One region of the Rhizobium sp. CB2179 genome, then DNA from elsewhere that is predicted to be linked to it. Evidence: riboswitches for the same ligand, from Rfam matches in the RefSeq annotation. Region 1 holds a riboswitch; the other holds the start of a gene.
What was found. A riboswitch is a leader RNA that binds a small molecule or an ion and turns the genes downstream of it on or off. The one in region 1 is predicted to bind cobalamin.

Region 2: another riboswitch for cobalamin. It lies ahead of nrdH (glutaredoxin-like protein NrdH); the one in region 1 lies ahead of cobU (bifunctional adenosylcobinamide kinase/adenosylcobinamide-phosphate guanylyltransferase).

Annotation. Positions count from the first base shown of each region.
Region 1 covers NZ_CM172781.1:2,335,456-2,342,805, reverse strand. The annotation lists gene AC244Q_RS11685 (chloride channel protein) at 1-884, opposite strand, end outside; cobalamin riboswitch at 1,144-1,540, shown strand; gene cobU (bifunctional adenosylcobinamide kinase/adenosylcobinamide-phosphate guanylyltransferase) at 1,918-2,427, shown strand; gene cobW (cobalamin biosynthesis protein CobW) at 2,432-3,481, shown strand; gene cobN (cobaltochelatase subunit CobN) at 3,486-7,350, shown strand, end outside.
Region 2 covers NZ_CM172781.1:3,998,312-4,005,661, reverse strand. The annotation lists gene AC244Q_RS19770 (heavy metal translocating P-type ATPase) at 1-2,056, shown strand, start outside; cobalamin riboswitch at 2,299-2,524, shown strand; gene nrdH (glutaredoxin-like protein NrdH) at 2,806-3,027, shown strand; gene nrdI (class Ib ribonucleoside-diphosphate reductase assembly flavoprotein NrdI) at 3,037-3,450, shown strand; gene nrdE (class 1b ribonucleoside-diphosphate reductase subunit alpha) at 3,489-5,570, shown strand; gene nrdF (class 1b ribonucleoside-diphosphate reductase subunit beta) at 5,806-6,780, shown strand; gene AC244Q_RS19745 (adenylate/guanylate cyclase domain-containing protein) at 6,884-7,350, shown strand, end outside.

The DNA of each region.
Region 1 (7,350 bases):
CCGACGATGATGCCACCGAGTGCCGGGCGGAAGGGTGGGGCGATCGAACTCTTGCGCGCCAGTTCTTCGACAAAGGCGACGCCCTGCATGATCAGGATGCCGACGCCAGCGCAGAAAGCACCGAGCAGCAGCGCCGGGATATAGTCGGCCGGCACGACCGAGCCGAAGCTGCCGATATCGATGGTGAAATCGCTGCCGGCAAGCAGCCTTGCGATCAGGGTGGAGACAAGGGCGGAGACGACGACAGGCGTCAGCGAGACGATCGTATAGGTGCCGATGATCAGCTCGAAGGCATAGAAAGCACCGGTCAGCGGCGCGTTGAAGGCGGCGGCGATGGCACCCGCCGCGCCGCAGCCAACGAGGGTGCGCAGGTCCGAGCGGCGAAGCTGCAGCTTCAGGCCGAATTTCGAGGCGAGGCCGGCGGCAAGCTGGGTATAGCCGGCCTCCAGGCCGACCGAGGCGCCGAAACCGTTGGAGATCAGGTTCTGCACGGCAACGATGATGCTGTCGGTCAGGGACAGGCGGCCGCCATGCAGCGCATTGGCCTCGATCGGGTCGACCATCGGTTTCTTGCGCCGTTTCGCCAGCACCAGGAGCAACAGGCCAAGCAGGGCGCCGCCGATGACGGGGGCGGTGAGCAGCAGCATCTTATTCTCGATCTCGGACGAGCTCAGTCGTTCGCTGTCGGCGATGCCGAAGACCAGTTGATGCAGCTCATTGGAGACGTAGCTCATGCCGGTGACGGCAAGACCCGAGATGATGCCGACAACGGCGCCCGCTAGCGACAGGCCGACCTCGCTACGCCGGGTCAGCGCCCGCAGGCGTCCCGGATCGAAGAAAACACGCAGCGCGCGGAAACGGCGCCGATCCAATTTCATAAGCATGGCTAGACAACTAGGCGGGGAGAGGCCCGGTCAAGGGCGGAGATGGTCGGGCACTCCGCTTGCGACGCAATTGCGGCGAAAAGCCGGCGCGCGGGATAAATATTTATGACGTAAGTCTCTGATAAAAGACGATATTTTAGGTAGAGTAAGTCGTGTTGGCGTGGCAACGCCTCGTAGCCGGTGATCGAGCGGCCGCCAAGGCCGGTTGACTTCACCCCTGCGCTTGCCTAACCATCCCGATAACGGATGGTCGACTGACCATCCTGACATAACGGATGGTTCCGGATCGGTGTTACGCCCTTCTGGATGAAAAGGGAATGTGACGGGGCGGACCCAAGCCGGGCGCCTTCATCACAGCCGACCCCGCGACTGTAGAGCGGTCAGGGTCTTCCATCCGGCATCAAGCCCTTCCGGCTCGGAGCCTGCAATCGTGCGGGCGGGCGGGATGGGCGACATGCCGGGAAAGCCACTGGATATGCATGGTGATCAACCGGGGTCGGACGCCTCTCAAGTCTACGAATCGTCCACCTTTTCACTGATGCAGCCGGGAAGGCGAGGATGATCCGCTGGCACGATCAGGGCGACCGGTTTCCGGTCTGCCCCGATCGCGGCCGATAACCGCGAGCCAGGAGACCTGCCATGCGTGCCGGGCGAGAAGCCCACACCTGGGCACTATGCCCGTTGCCAGCACGGAGGTTGTCTTGGCTGAACGATTGAATTCGGCGCGGCCTGGTGCGGCGCGCGCGACGCCTCCAAGCAGTGCTGCAAGAGGTGTGCTTTCGGCCGTTTATGTCGAATGCTGGATCCCCCCCTCTGTCCTGCCGGACATCTCCCCCACAAGGAGGGAGATCGGCAAGCAGCACGACCGTCGTCCCACATCAATTGTTTGGAGAAAAGCTCTCGGCGATTCAATCTCTCCCCTTGTGGGGGAGATGTCCGGCAGGACAGAGGGGGGTGTCACACCCTCAGTAGCCGAGAAAGGTGCACTCGGAACAAGCCACGGCTACGCACTCTCCCTGAGAGGCGTTTGAGCATGACTGCCACCTTCATCCTCGGCGGCGCACGTTCCGGCAAATCCCGCTTCGCCGAAGACCTCGTGACGGCAAGTGGCCTCGATCGCCACTACCTTGCCACCGGCCGTGCCTGGGACGAGGAGATGCAGGCGCGCATCACGCAACACAAGGCCGATCGCGGTCCGTCCTGGACGACGCATGAAGAGCCGCTCGACCTCGTCGGCAAGCTCGCCGCCATCGATGGCGAAGGGCGCATCGTGTTGATCGATTGCCTGACGCTCTGGGTCACCAATCTGATGATGGAGGAGCGGAACATGGCGGCGGAATTTGCCGCACTTGCCGATTTTCTGCTCGGCGCGAAGGCGCGGCTCGTTTTCGTTTCCAACGAGGTCGGTCTCGGCATCGTGCCCGACAATCGCATGGCGCGGGATTTTCGCGATCATGCCGGCCGCTTGCACCAATCGATCGCGGCGAAGGCCGCCGAAGTTTATTTCATCGCGGCAGGTCTGTCGCTGAAAATGAAGGGTTAAGTCCATGAACCAGCAGAAGATTCCCGCAACCGTCATCACCGGGTTTCTCGGCGCCGGCAAGACCACGATGATCCGCAACCTGCTCACCAATGCCGGCGGTAAGAAGATTGCGTTGATCATCAACGAATTCGGCGATCTCGGCGTCGACGGCGACGTGCTGAAGGGCTGCGGTGCGGAGAATTGCACCGAGGACGACATCATCGAGCTGACCAACGGCTGCATCTGCTGCACCGTTGCGGACGATTTCATTCCGACGATGACCAAGCTGCTCGAGCGCGAACAGCGGCCCGACCATATCGTCATCGAGACTTCTGGCCTTGCCCTGCCGCAGCCGCTGGTCGCCGCCTTCAACTGGCCCGACATTCGTACCCAGGTGACCGTCGACGGTGTGATCACGGTGGTCGACAGCGCCGCTGTTGCCGCCGGCCGCTTCGCCGACGACCATGATGCCGTCGATGCGCGCCGCGCCGAGGATGAATCGCTCGATCACGAAAGCCCGATCGAGGAGCTGTTCGAGGATCAACTGACCTGTGCCGACCTCATCGTGCTCAACAAGACCGACCTGATCGATGCTGCAGGGCTTATCAGGGTGCGAGACGAGGTCGCCTCCCGCACGGTGCGCAAGCCCGTGATGATCGAGGCGAGGAACGGCGAGGTGTCGGCCGGCATCCTGCTCGGCCTCGGCGTCGGCACGGAGGACGATGTCGCCAATCGCAAGTCGCATCACGAGCTGGAGCATGAAGACGGTGCGCCGCACGACCATGATGAATTCGACAGCTTCGTCGTCGATCTCGGACCCATTGCCGATCCCGCCGGCTTCGTCGAAGCGCTGAAGAGCATCATTGCTGCCCATGACGTGCTGCGCCTCAAGGGTTTTGTCGATGTCTCGGGCAAGCCGATGCGCCTGCAGCTCCAGGCCGTCGGCAGCCGGATCGACCATTATTTCGACCGCGCCTGGGGCGCGAGCGAAAAGCGCGCTACGCGCCTTGTCGTTATCGGCCTGCACGAAATGGACCAGGGTGCGGTGAGGGCAGCGATCGCAGCGCTGGCATAGACCGATGCATCTGCTTCTGGCCCAGCAGGGAACGATCAGCGACGGCGAGGAGGCAATCGACCTCGGGCAGACGCCGGGCGATATCCTGTTCCTGTCGGCGGCGGACAGCGAGCTTGCCGCGATCGCGGCCGCCCATCGCGATCGCGGGGCGGGGCCTTCGCTCCGGCTCGCAAGCCTGATGAGCCTCAAGCACCCGATGTCTGTCGATACCTATGTCGAGCGCACGGTGCGGCATGCGAAGCTGATCATCGTGCGTGCGCTCGGCGGCGCCAGCTATTTCCACTATGCGCTGGAGGCGCTGCATGCAGCGGCAGCGCGCGCCGCTGCGCTGATCGCGGTGCTGCCGGGCGATGCCAGGCCGGATGCGGGGCTGGTGCCGTTTTCCAATGTCGGTCTCGATGATCTCAACGCGTTGTGGGCCTATCTGATCGAGGGCGGCGACGCCAATGCGCGGGCCTTTCTCGATTATGCCGGGGCGATGTTGTCGGGTGCCGAGAAGCCGGCGCCGGCCGTGCCTTTGATGAAGGCCGGCATCTGGTGGCCGGGGCGGGGGCTGATTGGGGTTGAAGAGTGGCGGCGGGTTCTGGCGACACCTTCACAGATGTCTTTGGATGTGGCACCCCCCTCTGTCCTGCCGGACATCTCCCCCACAAGGGGGGAGATCGGCAAGTCGCGTGGGCTTCTCGCAAAAGAAACGTTTGAGGATGCCGCATCTTCGGTCAGGGAGATGGAGCGAGACCTCTCATCCCTGATCTCCCCCCTTGTGGGGGAGATGTCAGGCAGGACTGAGGGGGGTATCCCGAACTCGGCGGCAGACGCAGGATCGCAACCCATCGTCGCCATCAGCTTCTACCGCGCGCTCGTCCAAAGCGGCGAGACCGGGCCGATCGAAGCTCTGATCGAAGCGCTGATGACACTCGGCCTCCGGCCGCTGCCGGTCTTTGCCTACAGCCTCAAGGATCCTGTCTCGACAGGCATTCTCGAAAGCGTGTTTTCGGCACTGAAACCTGATGTCGTCATCAATACGACGGGTTTTGCCGTCTCCGCACCGGGTGCGGACCGGCAGGCGACGGTGCTGGAGGCGAGTGAGGCGATCGTGCTGCAGGCGATCCTGTCGGCCTCGTCGAGGGAGGCATGGGCGGCGTCCTCGCAAGGCCTGTCGGCGCGCGATCTCGGCATGAACGTGGCGCTTCCCGAGGTGGATGGCCGGGTGCTGGCGCGGGCGGTCTCCTTCAAGACGGCGGCGCGCTACGATGCGCTGGTCGAGACGAATATCGTCGCCAGCCAGGCCGATGCCGGCCGGGTGCGCTATACGGCGGAGCTTGCCGCCAATTGGGCGCGGCTGCGGAAGACATCGGCGCGCGACCGGCGCATCGCGCTCGTCATGGCGAACTACCCGAACCGGGACGGCCGACTTGGCAACGGCGTCGGCTTGGATACGCCGGCCGGCACCATCGAGGTGCTTCGCGCCATGCGGGCGGCGGGTTATCCGGTCGCTGACATTCCGGCCGATGGCGACGCGCTGATCCGCCACCTGATGGAAGGGCCGACCAATTCCGGTCATGACGGAAAGATCATCCGCGAGACGCTTTCTCTGAGTCTGTACAACAGCTTCCTGGAATCTCTTCCCGATAAGATTCAAGATGAGGTGAGAGCCCGCTGGGGCAATCCGCAAGACGATCCGTATTTTCGCGAGGGCGTCTTCGCCCTGCCTTTTGCCCGTTTCGACGAGGTGCTTGTCGGCATCCAGCCGGCGCGCGGCTATAATATCGATCCGAAGGAAAGTTATCATTCGCCGGATCTCGTGCCGCCGCACGGTTATCTCGCCTTCTATGCTTTCCTGCGCCGCGAGTTCGGTGCCCATGCCGTCATCCATATGGGCAAACACGGCAATCTCGAATGGCTGCCCGGCAAGGCGCTGGCGTTGTCTGAAAGCTGTTATCCCGAGGCGATCCTCGGGCCGCTGCCGCATCTCTATCCCTTTATCGTCAACGATCCGGGCGAGGGCACGCAGGCCAAGCGCCGCACTGCCGCCGTCATCATCGACCACCTGACGCCGCCCTTGACGCGGGCCGAGAGCTACGGACCGCTCAAGGATCTGGAGGCGCTGGTCGACGAATATTACGAAGCCTCGGGCAGCGATCCCCGCCGTATCCGTCTGCTCAGCCGGCAGATCCTCGATCTCGTGACCGATATCGGCCTCGACCGGGATGCCGGGATTGCGAAGGGCGAAAGCGAGGGCGAGGCGCTGAAGAAGCTCGACGCCTACCTCTGCGACCTTAAGGAAATGCAGATCCGAGATGGACTGCATGTGTTCGGCGTTTCGCCCGAGGGGCGGTTGCTGACCGACCTCACCGTGGCTCTGGCGCGGGTGCCGCGCGGGCTCGGCGAGGGCGGGGATGCGAGTTTGCAGCGGGCGATTGCGGCGGATGCTGGATTGGGTGGCGGCGTGCGGGGGATACCCCCCTCTGTCCTGCCGGACATCTCCCCCACAAGGGGGGAGATCGGCAAGTCGCTTGGGTTTCCCGAAAAAGAACCGTTTGAAGATGCCGTACATTCGACGCATGAGATTGAGCGAGGCCTCTCATCCTCGATCTCCTCCCTTGTGGGGGAGATGTCCGGCAGGACAGAGGGGGGCGCCTCCATCTTCGACCCTCTCGATTGTGACATGGCCGCCGTCTGGACCGGCCCGCGTTCTGATATTCTCGCAGATATTCTCGATGCCCCCTGGCGAACCAACGGAGACACCGTCGAGCGTATCGAACTGCTGGCGGCGAAATTCGTGTCCGGTGAAATCGAATGCCCCGGAGACTGGAAGGCGACGCATCCAGTCCTCTCCGAGATCGAAACCCGCCTCAAGCCCTCCATCCTCGCCTGCGGCCCCGCCGAAATTCACGGTCTACTCAACGGGCTCGACGGCCACTTCGTCGCGCCCGGCCCCTCTGGCGCACCTACACGCGGGCGGCCTGACGTCTTGCCGACGGGCCGCAATTTCTATTCGGTCGACAGCCGCGCCGTGCCGACGCCGGCGGCCTACGAACTCGGCAAGAAATCCGCGGAACTGCTGGTGCGCCGCTATGTGCAGGATCACGGCGAGTGGCCTGTTTCCTTCGGGCTGACGGCTTGGGGCACGTCAAACATGCGGACCGGCGGCGACGATATCGCCCAGGCGCTGGCGCTGATCGGCGTCAAGCCGCTCTGGGACATGAGCTCGCGCCGTGTCACCGGCTACGAGATCATTCCGCCGGCGATGCTCGGGCGGCCGCGCGTCGACGTGACCCTCCGCATTTCCGGCTTCTTCCGCGATGCCTTTCCCGAGCAGATCGCGCTGTTCGACAAGGCGATCCGTGCCGTCGGCGCGCTTGAAGAGGACGAGGCCGACAACCCGATCGCAACGCGCATGTGCGGCGAGGCGGCAAGGCTTGGCGCCGCCGGCCTGGACGAAGTCTCGGCGAAGCGCCGGGCGGGTTATCGCGTCTTCGGCTCGAAGCCCGGCGCCTATGGCGCCGGATTGCAGGCGCTGATCGACGAAAAGGGCTGGGAGCGGCGCGCCGATCTCGCCGAGGCCTATCTCGTCTGGGGCAGCTATGCCTATGGCGCCGGGGAGGAGGGCAGGGCCGAACGCGGCCTGTTCGAGGAGCGGCTGCGCTCGGTGCAAGCCGTCATTCAGAATCAGGACAATCGCGAGCACGACCTGCTCGACAGCGACGACTATTACCAGTTTGAGGGCGGCATGGCGGCGGCGGCCGAACAGCTCGCCGGCGCGCGCCCCTCGATCTATCACAACGACCATTCCAGACCGGAAAAGCCGGTGATCCGCTCGCTGGAAGAGGAGATCGGCCGGGTCGTGCGCGGGCGCGTCGTCAATC
Region 2 (7,350 bases), 1.7 Mb from region 1:
TGCCGGAAACGCTGCGCCTGCGCATACTCAGGGCTCACAGCATCGTCACGATCATGGACATGGCTGCGGCGATCACGCGGGCCATGACGACGATCATGCGGTACATGATCATGAAGGTCATAGCCATGACCATCCCCACGATCATGGCGAGAAGGAAATCGAGGGGTTGCACGGGCACGATCATGCGCCGATGGCCGGTCCCTGGTGGCAGAGCAGGAAGGGCCGGCTGACCATCCTTTCGGGTGGAGCACTCGTTGCCGCCTACACCGTCGGCCATCTCGTGCCGGCGATCGCGTCCTACGCCTTCATCGTCGCCATGCTGATCGGGCTGGTGCCGATCGCGCGGCGCGCCGTCATGGCCGCCTTCTCAGGCACACCGTTTTCGATCGAGATGCTGATGACGATCGCCGCCGTCGGCGCCGTTATCATCAATGCCGGCGAAGAGGCGGCGACCGTTGTGTTCCTGTTCCTCGTTGGCGAGCTGCTGGAAGGGGTGGCAGCGGGCAAGGCGCGCGAAAGCATCCAGTCGCTGACGGCGCTGGTGCCGAAGACCGCGCTGCTCGAAGACAATGGGCAGACACGGGAGGTGCCGGCGGAAAGCCTTTCGGTCGGGGCCATCATCATGGTTCGTCCTGGCGATCGGATCTCGGCGGACGGCATCATCCTCTCAGGCGAGAGCGCGATCGACGAGGCGCCGGTGACGGGCGAGAGCACGCCGGTGCGTAAGGGCGTCGATGCCGTCGTTTTTGCCGGCACGGTGAATGGCGATGCGGTGCTTAGGGTTCGCGTTACGGCGGCCGCGGCCGACAATACCATCGCCCGCGTCGTCAAGCTGGTGGAGGAGGCGCAGGAATCGAAGGCGCCGACCGAGCGCTTCATCGATCGGTTCTCGCGCTATTACACGCCCGGCGTGGTCGTGGTCGCAGCGCTGGTTGCGGTCGTTCCGCCGCTGCTGTTCGCAGGGCCATGGGGCGAATGGGTCTATAAGGGCCTTGCGATCCTTTTGATCGGCTGCCCCTGCGCGCTCGTCATCTCAACGCCGGCGGCGATCGCTGCCTCGCTTTCATCCGGTGCGCGGCGCGGGCTGCTGATGAAGGGCGGCGCGGTGCTGGAGACGCTCGGCAAGGTGACGATGGTCGCCTTCGACAAAACAGGCACGCTGACGGAAGGCAAGCCTCAGGTGACTGACATCATTTCCTTTGGTCTGACCGAGGCGCAGGTGCTGTCGCGCGCGGCGGTGCTGGAACAGGGTTCCAGCCATCCGCTGGCGCTGGCGATCCTCAACCGCGCCAAGGCGGACGGCGTTCCCGTGCCGCCGGCCTTCGAGCTGGAAGCGCTGCCGGGCAAGGGCGTCAGCGGCAAAGTCGGTGGTGAGACGCTGGACCTCTTGTCGCCGCCCGCCGCCCGCGAGCGCGGGACGCTCAGTGCTGAACAGGATGCACGCATCTCGGCGTTGAACGACGAGGGCAAGAGCGTGTCGGTGCTGCTCGTCAACGGTGTTGTGGCCGGCCTTATCGCCATGCGCGACGAGCCGCGTCAGGATGCCGAGGCCGGGCTCGCTGCCCTCAAATCAGCAGGCGTCAAGGCTATCATGCTGACCGGCGACAACAAGCGGACGGCAGCAGCCGTTGCCGGCATGCTCGGCATCGACTGGCGCGGCGAGATGATGCCGGAGGACAAGCAGCGGGTCGTCGGCGAATTGAAGCGCCAAGGCTTCATCGTCGCCAAGGTCGGCGACGGCATCAACGATGCTCCGGCGCTGGCCGCCGCCGATATCGGCATTGCCATGGGTGGCGGCACCGATGTGGCGCTGGAGACGGCGGATGCCGCCGTGCTGCACGGACGTGTCGGCGACGTGGCGCGGATGATCGAACTTTCCAAACGCACGATGCGCAATATCCTGCAGAATATCACCATCGCACTCGGACTGAAGGCGGTGTTCCTGGTGACGACGATCGCCGGCATCACCGGGCTCTGGCCGGCGATCCTCGCCGATACCGGCGCCACCGTGCTGGTGACGATCAACGCGCTGCGGCTGCTTCGAATAAAGATATAAACTTTCCTGACTTCATCCCTCCCGCGCTCGTCACCGGCGGGATGTCCCATCGACGATTCAGGCCCGATCTCGAATCGAAAATCGCGGGACCGGCCATAGATAGGCTCTCCTCGTCGGGACTTTCTCCACAGCCTGCTTTCTTTAAGCTTTCGTTAGCCATGTTTTTCACAGGAACGTAGCGATTTCAAACCTGTCGTAACGCAATGCACAAACCATCCGTTGACGCGAATTTGGATTCGCGTACCATATCTAGTGTTCGAGGTTCCGTCGATTCGTGAGGATCGGCGGCTAAGACGGGAATACGGTGCGTTTCGCCATCATGGCGCGGCAATGCCGGAGCTGCCCCCGCAACTGTAAGCGGCGAGCAACTGTCCGATTTCAGGTCACTGGAGCATGATGCTCCGGGAAGGCTGGGGCAGGGTGCTTTGACCCGTGAGCCAGGAGACCTGCCTCGAACGAAACGTCCACGGGCGGGGTGTCCGGAAGGTCGCGTTGCATGGCTGCGGGGAATCTCCGCATCGCGTTTCGCAGGCCCGAGCCTCCGCCCCCGAAACCTTCGCATTGAGCCACTTCGGGGTGAAGTCATGTCAGTATCTCAGTTCAGGCCGCCACCCGCTAGAGGTAGAGGGCGGATCACGCCCAGCGGCTGAACGAGCCGCATCGCTGCAAAATACAGAGTGTTTTCGACGGATATCGCGAGATTTCCGATCGATGTCCTGCGTCCCAATCGCGTCGTCACGAGGAATATCATGACCATCACCGTCTACAGCAAGCCTGCCTGCGTCCAATGCACTGCCACCTACCGCGCCCTCGACCGGTTGGGCGTCGATTATGACATCGTCGATATTTCGCAGAATGCCGAAGCGCTCGATCGGGTCCGCAGCCTCGGCTACATGCAGGCGCCCGTCGTCATCGCCGGCGAGCAGCATTGGGCCGGCTTCCGTCCCGACATGATCAGCGCACTTTCCTGAGGAAAGGCGATGGCTCTGATCGTCTATTATTCCAGCCGGTCCGAGAACACCCATCGGTTCGTCGCCAAGCTCGGACTGCGCGCGGCGCGCATTCCGCCAAATGGCGCAGACGCGTTCCATATCCGCGAACCCTTCGTGCTGATCGTGCCGACCTATAGCGGCGACGGCGGCAAGGGCGCCGTTCCCAAGCAGGTGATCCGTTTCCTCAACGATACGGAAAACCGAGGACACATCCGCGGCGTGATTGCCGCGGGCAACAGCAATTTCGGCGAAACATACGGGCTCGCCGGCGACGTGATCTCAAAGAAGTGCCAGGTGCCTTACCTCTACAGGTTCGAACTGCTGGGCACAGAAGCGGATGTCGCCAACGTCAAACACGGAATGGAACGGTTTTGGACACGGGAATTCTCGAACGCCCTTTGAAAGCAGCGGAAACGCTCGACTACCACGCGCTGAATGCGATGCTGAACCTCTATGACGATCAGGGGCGGATCCAGCTCGACAAGGATCGAATGGCGGCCAAGCAGTATTTCCTGCAGCATGTGAACCAGAACACGGTGTTCTTTCACAATCTCCGGGAAAAGCTCGATTACCTCGTGACCGAGGGCTATTACGAGCAGGAGGTTCTCGACCAGTATTCCTTCAATTTCGTGCGGGATCTGTTCGACCAGGCCTATGCCAAGAAGTTCCGTTTCCCGACCTTCCTCGGCGCCTTCAAATATTACACCAGCTATACGCTGAAGACCTTCGACGGAAAGCGCTATCTCGAGCGCTATGAGGACCGCATCTGCATGGTGGCCCTGGCCTTGGCGCGCGGCGACGAGAGCCTTGCCCGCGACATGGTCGACGAGATCATTTCCGGCCGCTTCCAGCCGGCGACGCCGACCTTCCTCAATGCCGGTAAGAAGCAGCGCGGCGAACTGGTTTCCTGCTTCCTGCTGCGCGTCGAGGACAATATGGAATCGATCGGCCGGTCGATCAATTCGGCGCTGCAATTGTCGAAGCGCGGCGGCGGCGTGGCGCTGTCGCTGACGAATATCCGCGAGGCAGGCGCGCCGATCAAGCATATCGAGAACCAGTCCTCGGGCATCATCCCTGTCATGAAGCTGCTCGAAGACAGTTTTTCCTATGCCAACCAGCTCGGCGCACGGCAGGGCGCGGGGGCCGTCTATCTCAATGCCCATCACCCCGACATCATGCGCTTTCTCGACACCAAGCGCGAAAATGCCGACGAGAAGATCCGCATCAAGACGCTGTCGCTCGGCGTCGTCGTGCCCGATATCACCTTCGAACTCGCGAGGAACAACGAGGACATGTACCTGTTCTCGCCCTATGACGTGGAGCGCGTCTATGGCGTGCCCTTCACCGAGATTTCGGTGACGGAAAAGTACCGCGAGATGGCTGACGACGCCCGCATCTCCAAGAAGAAGATCAAGGCACGCGAATTCTTCCAGGTGCTTGCCGAAATCCAGTTCGAGAGCGGCTATCCCTACATCATGTTCGAGGACACGGTGAACCGGGCAAACCCGATCGCCGGACGTGTTTCGATGAGCAATCTATGCTCGGAAATCCTGCAGGTGAGTGAGGCGAGCGAATATAACGACGACCTCTCCTACAAACATCTCGGCAAGGACATCTCCTGTAATCTCGGCTCGCTGAACATCGCGGCAGCGATGGATTCGGTCGATTTCGGCAAGACGATCGAGACCTCGATCCGGGCGTTGAGTGCTGTTTCCGACATGAGCCACATCTCCTCAGTCCCTTCGATCGAGAAGGGCAATGACGAGAGCCATGCGATCGGCCTCGGCCAGATGAATCTGCACGGCTACCTCGCCCGCGAACGCATCTTCTATGGCTCCGAGGAAGGCGTCGATTTCACCAACATCTATTTCTACACGGTGACCTACTACGCGATCCGCGCCTCGAATCTTTTGGCGGTCGAACGCGGCGCGAGCTTCAAGGGCTTCGAGAACTCGAAATATGCCTCCGGCGACTATTTCGACAAATATACCGACCGGCTCTGGGAGCCTGCGACGGAGAGGGTCAAGGCGCTGTTCGAGACGTCAGGCATTCACATTCCGACGCAGGAAGATTGGGTGGCGTTGAAGAAGGCGGTGATGGCCTCCGGCCTCTATAACCAGAACCTGCAAGCAGTGCCGCCGACAGGCTCGATCTCTTATATCAATCACTCGACCTCCTCGATCCATCCGATCGTCTCGAAGATCGAGATCCGCAAGGAAGGCAAGATCGGCCGCGTCTATTATCCGGCGCCGTTCATGACCAACGACAATCTCGATTATTATCAGGATGCCTACGAGATCGGGCCGGAGAAGATCATCGACACCTATGCGGCGGCGACCCAGCATGTCGACCAGGGCCTGTCACTGACCTTGTTCTTCCGCGACACGGCAACGACGCGCGACATCAACAAGGCGCAGATCCATGCCTGGAAGAAGGGCATCAAGACGATCTACTACATCCGCCTTCGCCAGATGGCGCTGTCCGGCACCGAGGTGCAGGGCTGCGTGTCTTGTACGCTGTAATTTGATATTTCGCTCCGGAGCATTTGCCCCTCACCCTAACCCTCTCCCCGTTTTGACGGGGAGAGGGGACTTGCCACACGAACCGGCAATAAAGACGGAAAAGGGTGCGGCATATCCCCTTCGCCCCGCTGGCGGGGATCCGAAGGACGGGTCGAGACCAGTGGCTCGACCCAGGCAACGGTGCCGGCAGGCGGATGAGGGGCAAATCCGGACACATTTCTCAAGAGGGAACACAATGAACATGCAATTGAAGCCGGTCAGCCGCGTGCGCGCCATCAACTGGAACCGCATCGAGGACGACAAGGATCTCGAAGTCTGGAACCGGCTCACCGGCAATTTCTGGCTGCCGGAAAAAGTGCCGCTTTCCAACGACATTCCCTCCTGGGCAACGCTGACGCCGGCCGAGCAGCAGCTGACTATCCGCGTTTTCACTGGATTGACGCTGCTCGACACGATCCAGAACGGCGTCGGTTCCATCCGGCTGATGGAGGATGCGGTAACGCCGCATGAGGAGGCGGTGCTTTCCAACGTCTCCTTCATGGAGGCGGTGCATGCGCGCTCCTATTCGTCGATCTTCTCGACGCTGTGCTCGACGCCCGATGTCGACGATGCCTATCGCTGGTCGGAGGAGAACGAATTCCTGCAGCGGAAATCGGCGCTGATCATGGAGCAGTATCGCTCCGGCGATCCGTTGAAGAAGAAGGTTGCGAGCGTTTTTCTCGAAAGCTTCCTGTTCTATTCCGGCTTCTACCTGCCGATGTACTGGTCGAGCCGGGCCAAGCTGACCAACACGGCCGACATGATCCGGCTGATCATCCGCGACGAGGCGGTGCACGGCTATTATATCGGCTACAAGTTCCAGCGCGAGTTGGAGCGGCTCGGCGAGGAACGGAAGCAGGAGATCAAGGATTTCGCCTTCGAACTGCTGCTCGAACTCTACGACAACGAGGCGAAATATACCGAAGCGCTGTATGACGGCGTCGGGCTGACCGAGGACGTCAAGAAATTCCTGCACTACAATGCCAATAAGGCGCTGATGAACCTTGGCTACGAGGCGCTGTTCCCGGCTGAAGCCTGCAAGGTCAATCCGGCGATCCTGTCGGCGCTTTCGCCGAATGCCGACGAGAACCACGACTTCTTCTCCGGCTCCGGCTCCTCCTATGTCATCGGCAAGGCGGTGGCGACCGAGGACGAGGACTGGGATTTCTGAGTCTTGATCGCAGTCTGCCTCTTATCATTTGCTCCCTCATCGCCCACATTCAGCGGAAATAAATTCGGTCCTCGCCAATGATGTGGCGTAGCGGGAGTTTTTGATGCAATCCATTTCGAACAAGGCCGGGACTGTCGTCGAGGCGGGCGAAGGCGTCTGGCCGATCCGCAGAAGACGGATTCTCGACTGGCTGGTGAACGAGACGCGCGGCGAGCGGTTCATCGACAATATCCTGGTGGACATGTGCGAGAAGCTGCTGGCGGCAGGAGTGCCGGTGGCGCGGGCGACGTTGCATTTCAGGACGAACCATCCGCAATGGATCGGCGCCCGCATCCTCTGGAAGGAAGGCCTGGCGGAGGCGAAGATCAACACTTTCGCCTATGGTGTCGAAAACACGCCGGAGTTCCTGAAGAGTCCCGTCAACGCGATCCATCAGGGTTCGGAGGAGGTGCGTAGACAGCTGGAAGGCACAGCCGACGGCGACGAGGATTCATTCTATCAGGAACTGCGCGATGACGGCCTCACGGAGTATATCGCCTGGCCGCTCGAGCATACTTTCGGCAAACGGCA